DNA from 2 places in the Paenibacillus sp. JNUCC32 genome. Region 2 is predicted to be linked to the other one. Evidence: riboswitches for the same ligand, from Rfam matches in the RefSeq annotation. Region 2 holds a riboswitch; the other holds the start of a gene.

What was found. Region 2 has a riboswitch for S-adenosylmethionine ahead of metA (homoserine O-acetyltransferase MetA). Riboswitches for the same ligand answer to the same signal wherever they lie in the genome.
Region 1: linked by a shared signal. The riboswitch ahead of JNUCC32_RS29655 (methionine ABC transporter ATP-binding protein) and the one ahead of metA (homoserine O-acetyltransferase MetA) in region 2 are both predicted to bind S-adenosylmethionine.

The regions. Positions count from the first base shown of each region.
Region 1 is NZ_CP062260.1:6,669,160-6,672,450, forward strand. It holds gene JNUCC32_RS29640 (COX15/CtaA family protein) at 1-441, shown strand, start outside; gene JNUCC32_RS29645 (hypothetical protein) at 528-851, shown strand; gene JNUCC32_RS29650 (Cthe_2314 family HEPN domain-containing protein) at 877-1,596, shown strand; SAM riboswitch class I at 1,718-1,864, shown strand; gene JNUCC32_RS29655 (methionine ABC transporter ATP-binding protein) at 1,972-2,988, shown strand; gene JNUCC32_RS29660 (methionine ABC transporter permease) at 2,988-3,291, shown strand, end outside.
Region 2 is NZ_CP062260.1:92,807-96,097, reverse strand. It holds gene JNUCC32_RS00465 (PLP-dependent transferase) at 1-569, opposite strand, end outside; gene metA (homoserine O-acetyltransferase MetA) at 594-1,511, opposite strand; SAM riboswitch class I at 1,643-1,771, opposite strand; gene corA (magnesium/cobalt transporter CorA) at 2,214-3,149, shown strand.

The DNA of each region.
Region 1 (3,291 bases), 370 kb from region 2:
TATATCGGTGCATTCGTCAGCCATACCGATTCCCGGGAAGGCTGCTCCGGCTGGCCGTTGTGTAACGGAGAAGTGATACCGGAGCTGAGCGGAGGGGTCGGCATCGCCTTTATGCACCGCGTGGCCGCGCTTCTGCTGCTGATCGTGGTGGCGGTGATGGGGCATTTTGCATATTGGCGCAATCGCGATAACCGGGAGATCCAGATGCTGGGCATTTCGGCAACCGTGCTGTGTCTGCTGCAGGTGTTCAGCGGCGCCCTCATTATGGCTACGATGCATAACGAGGAAGTTTACGTATTCTCCGCACTGGGTCATACGCTGCTGATCTCGGCGCTGTTCGGCGTACTGTGTTATTTAAGCGTCCGGGTATGGCAGCTCAGCAAGCCGCTTGAAGCCGAAATACGGAAGGGCCACGACGTGCCCCGCGAAAAGATCGTATAAGGAAGAACGCCGATCATTCCGTAAAGAAAATCCAGTATTCTATAGCATACATGCATGCAAAGTCCCCGGACCGGAGTTCGAGGGCTTTGTTGTATAGAAAGGAGCTGCCGGCAACCGTATCGAAAAGGTTTGATAAGGCAACGAATTTGTTTATATTTAATAACACCGGAGAAATCACAAGTCGCTCCATGCTTATGGAGTTGTCTTCCCGTTTCGGGGGCATCCTAACAGGACGAGCCCGGATTGGCGCAGCAGATGATGGGTCATCTGCCAGTCAAGGGGATGCCGAAGGGCCTGATGGCGATCCGGATGAGTTGCCCCCGCGCGAGGATATCGCCGTGAAGACGGCCGCTGAGCGCTGGAATGAGTATATTGGCATTAGCACAATCGAGATCAAGAACCAAGGTTAATCTGATGACGCGAGGGGGTACCGCCATGCTTCGAATGTTACTTGGGGAACAGCCCCGGCAGAACAACGGCCTGCTTGAGGAAGCCATCGAATCGATGGTGAAGACAACCCGGCTTCTGCAGAAGGAAATGGATAAAAATCAAGATCCGACGCATGATTTTCGCAAGCTGGAGATTTGGACCCGGGGACTGATCGTCTCCCTGGATGAGCTGGAGCAGAGCTGGAATGCGGCCAAGCATTTCAGTCAATCGGTCCAATCGGGTTACATCGATGATATGTCGATTCAGGAGCAAGGGGAATATCAACGATATGTGTATTTTTACAAAAACGGCTTCATCCGCGTATTCTCGATCCTTGATAAACTGGGCACGGTGCTGAACGATTTGTTTGATCTGCATACCTCCAAGGTAAAGGCGCATTTTTCTTATTTTACGGTCCTGCGGCAGTTCAGATTTTTGAAGGCCCACGGTGAGCTGGCTGAAGAGTTGGAAGCGATCAAGGATCGCTACAAAGCACCGCTGAACGCGCTCCGCAAAAGGCGCAACGCTGAAATTCACTACATGAACTCCGAGATGCAGGATGATTTGTGGCAGCGCCATCAGGGGCTGTCCGACAAAATCGAGCTGGAGGATATCGACAAGCACCTGGATGATCTCCAACAGGGCATCGATATGGTATGCCGCAGCCTGGCCGCCTCGTATAAATATACGAACAAGCTGTGGACTGAAAATGGAGTGCGGGCTTAGGCACAAAATCGCCATGAAATTCCTTTTGACAAAAGCCTGAAAAGAATCTATACTAACTATTGCATTCATTAAATGTTATCAAATCAGATCAATTTAATCGGAAAAATTTCATATCGATGTTTTCTTATCGAGAGAGGCGGAGGGACAGGCCCGATGAAGCCCGGCAACCGACTTCTTGCGTACCATTGCTTAATGCGATGACGCTTGGAGTGACATGGTGCTAATTCCTTCAAAGCTATGGGATACCTTCAGCTTTGACAGATGAGAAAAGGCGTTGACTTTTACGTAAAGAGGGCCCTTTTTGATTCTACAAAAAGAGGCTCTTTTCTTTTGGGTAAATAGATATGAAGCTAAGGAAAAAGGAGGATTATCGGATTGATTGAGCTCAAGCAATTGACGAAGCAGTACGGAAAAGCCGGGTCATTAACAACTGCGTTGTCCGAATTGGATTTGTCGATTGAAAAAGGAGAAATTTTCGGAGTGATCGGACACTCCGGTGCAGGTAAAAGTACATTGATCCGCTGCATCAATTTACTGGAGCGTCCCACCTCGGGCGAGGTGTGGGTGAACGGCAAAAATTTGACGTCGCTCGGCAAGAAGCAGCTTCAGGCGGAGCGCCGTAAAATCGGAATGATCTTTCAGCACTTTAACCTGCTGTCTTCCGCGACGGTGTACGATAACATTGCGTTTCCGCTGCGTCTGATCAAGACGCCGAAGGCCGAACTGGAGCGCAAAGTATCCGAGCTGCTGGCTTTGGTCGGCTTGGAGGCGCATCGCGACAAATACCCGTCCCAGCTGTCAGGGGGCCAGAAGCAGCGGGTGGGCATCGCCAGGGCGCTCGCGAGCGATCCCGAAGTGCTGCTGTGCGACGAGGCCACTTCGGCCCTTGACCCGCAGACGACGGATTCGATTCTGCGCCTGCTGCTGGACATTAACAAAAAGTTTCATCTGACGATCGTGCTGATTACCCATGAGATGCACGTCATTCAGAGCATATGCGACCGGGTCGCCGTTATTCATCAGGGCGGCATCGTAGAGCAAGGACCGGTAACGGAAGTGTTCCTGAAACCGAAGCATGAAGTGACGCAGGAATTCATCCGCCAGGAGATGGACAGTGGCGAAGCGCTGCGGCTGGCTATGCAGGGTCAGGTAAACGGCCCTTCAAGAGCGGTTCAAATCACGTTCCTGGGGTCGAAAACGTACGAATCGATCCTGTCCCATACCGTTCATGAGACGGGCGTGAATTTTGCGATTCTGCAGGGTACGATCTCTACGATCAAAGAAACGCCGTACGGCCAGCTCATCGTTCGTTTCGAAGGGGAAGAACGCGCAATTGAAGATACGATCCGGAAGCTGCTTGAACAAGGACTAGACGTGGAGGTGATTCATTGATGTTCGGACTTGATTTTACCCAGATCGACTGGAAAGAGATATGGACGGCAACATTGGATACCCTGCGGATGCTGGGAGCTTCGGCCTTGTTCAGCTTCATCATCGGACTGCCGGTCGGCGTGCTGCTCTACATGGCCGCAAGGTCCACGTCCGGGTTGGTACGCTTCGGCTACACGATTCTGTCGTTCATTGTAAACATTCTACGCTCGGTTCCGTTCATCATCCTGATCGTGGCGATGATCCCGATTACGAAGTCAATCGTAGGTGTTTCGTACGGCGTGCTGGGCACCATTCCGCCGCTGG
Region 2 (3,291 bases):
CCAAGCTCGATGGGTCTCTGGAAATACGGGGTTAGCAGCGTATTATCCACGATGCTGATCAATTGATGGCGTCTTGCCCACGTACAGACGGCTTCGATATCCGTAACCATCATGAGCGGATTGGTCGGCGTTTCGATAAATACGGCCTTCGTGTTCGGTCGTCTGGATCCTTCCAGCGCATCCAAGTCGTTTGTATCCACGTAGGTTGCCGTTACCCCAAACTTGGACATAATCCGCTCCAGCAGCCGATACGTCCCTCCGTACAGATCGAGCGATACAATCAGGTGATCGCCTTGACCGTACAGCGCAAAAATCGTCTGAAGGGCCGCCATGCCCGAGCTGCAGGCAAAGCCGGCGTCACCGGATTCCAGCTCGGCGCAAGCATCCTCGAGTACCGAACGGGTCGGATTCTTGGTGCGGGCATAATCAAACCCCGTGCTCTGGCCTAATTTAGGATGGCGGTATGCCGTAGCCTGATAAATCGGAAAATTCACTGCTCCCGTTACCGGCTCCTGCACCGATCCGATCTGTGCCAGCCGGCTCTCTATATTCAAAGGTTTCTTCTCCATCACAAACTCTCCTTCCGTACGCTGTTAAATTTGCGGACCGATATCATATGGCGTTTCCTGATATACATAGTAATTGAGCCAATTAGTGAATAATAAGTTTGCATGCGCGCGCCATATGGACGGAGGCGTTCTTGTTGGATCGTCGTTCGGGTAATAGTTGCGCGGCAGCGCGATGTCCATGCCTTTGGCAACGTCCCGGTCATACTCCCATTTCAGGGAGTCCGCATCATACTCGGAATGCCCTGTGGCAAAAATCTGCTTGCCGTCCCGGCTGGATACCAAATAAATCCCTGCTTCCTCGGACTCGGACAGGATGACCAAATCATCCACGCCTGTTATGTCTTCGCGCCGAACTTCCGTATGACGGGAATGCGGAACAAAGAACATTTCGTCAAATCCGCGGAGCAGCTTGGTACACGCTTCATTGATCGTATGCGGAAATACGCCAAAGCACTTTTCCTCGAGGCTGTATTTCGGCACGCCGTAATGATAATAAAGCCCGGCTTGCGACGCCCAGCAGATATGGAGCGTGGAGGTTACATGGGTCTTGGTCCATTCAAAAATTTCAGTAAGCTCATCCCAGTAATTCACTTCTTCGAACTCCAGCTGCTCGACCGGAGCTCCTGTAATGATCATGCCGTCAAAACGACGGTTCTTCACTTCTTCAAAGGTTTTGTAAAATGATTTCAAATGCTCGGCCGACGTATTCTTCGATACGTGGGAACTCGGGTGAAGAAGGACGACATCCACCTGGAGCGGGGAGTTGCCGATCAATCGCAGCAGCTGGGTCTCCGTCGTTTCCTTGGTTGGCATCAAATTCAGGATCGCAATCCGCAGCGGGCGGATATCCTGATGAAACGCGTGACTCTCATCCATGACAAAAATGTTTTCTCCAGCCAGAACTTCCTTTGCCGGCAGGGCATCCGGAATTTTAATTGGCATCTCGGCTCACTCCTTCGAAATATGAAATGATACATCCATAAAGCTGTGAGAAAGAGCGTTAGACTGTATAAACGCAAGAAGACCTTTCTCGAAGTAGAGAAAGGTCATCATATACGTATCACAATGCGCCTCTCTCATCTGTCAGGCTATACAACGGCTTATACAATCGTCGTATCTCCTGCAAGAATTAGCACCGTGCGATGTTGCCGCCGGTTGCCGGGTTTCATAGGGCTAGTCCCTCCACCTGCTCTTGATAAGATTTCGCTTTATTCAGTTGTTTGGAATTGTTTCGTAATTGATACCTACTTTAAATCATTCTCAATTTTTCGTCAAGAACCTTTTCATGAGTTTGTCACACTTCACCAAAGGTTTCCATACCCTATATCATGGCCCTTGGACTGCTCCGGATTTCACTTGAAAGGTCCTACACCCGGCGTTATACTAGACAAGTGCTGTTTAAAACCGAGTATGAAAGAGGTGACATGGAAGATGGACGGTGACCCGAGCCAGAAACTGGATGCACAAGACGCACAACCGCATAGGATCAAGATCAGCTTACCGGCAGAGGGCAGCGTTATTTTTCATGCGCTTTTTATCGTATTCTAACCTTCCTCGATTTATGCCCGTACACCGGTGGGCTGATATCCTGTGCCTTAACTGCTTGACTTAAGCAGCTTGGATTAGACAAAGGAGTGATATCAGATGAAAATCCGGTTGGTCGATTCGGGCGTATTTACCCCTGTTGATGACATCGAAATGACGCTGACAGCTCCGGCCAGCGGCTTCTACTGGCTGGATGCGGACGTGGATGATTTAGCCGAACTGCAGCCCCTCTTCTCCCTGCATGATCTTGCCGTTGAGGATTGCCTCAGCGAAGAGGAGCAGCGTCCCAAAATTGAAATATACGAGAACCACTATTTTATCGTCGTGAACAGCATCCGGTTTGACGACGAAGAGATTTTCCTTCGGGCATTGAATGTTTTCCTGGGCAGGCATTTTATTATTACGGTAACCAAGCAAAAGATCCATGAGCTTCGCACCGTCAAACCGCTTCTCTGGGAGGATGAAGTCAGCACGCCTGACCGCTTCCTCTATCTCCTGATCGACCTCGTCACGGACAACTACTTCTCCGTAGGGGACAGAATTGAAGCGCGGATTGAAAAGCTGGAGGAAGACATTCTGATGCATACCAAAAAATCCCATCTCAGCGAGATCATCGGTCTGCGAAGCGAGATTCTTTGGTTGAAGAAGGTGCTTGGACCTCAGAAGGAAGTTATCAATACGCTCAACAAAAAAGATCTTCGGCTGATCGATGACCAGCTGCAGAAATACTTCAGCGATATCTATGAAAATGCCGTTAAAATTTCCGAAACGTTCGAGACCTATCGGGATCTCATGGGGAACCTTCGGGAAGCTTACCAATCCAGTATCGCCAATCGGGCCAATGAAATCATGCGCGTGTTTACCGCTATTACAACGATCTTTATTCCATTGACGCTGATTACGGGCATCTACGGCATGAACTTTGAGTATATGCCGGAACTTCATTGGAGATATTCCTATTATGTGGTTATCGGCATCATGGTTTTTGCCGGCGCGCTCATGTTTTACCTGTTCCGTAAAAAAGATTGGATATGAGGCACCCTGGTCAAAGGGGAGAGTACTGGCCGGATCACAACGGTTCATACGAACGGCCGCAATTCAAACTCAATCTACAAGCACGGCGAATTAGCATCAGGACGGATCTCCCTGCAACCGGGAGAATCCGTCCTGACTTCGT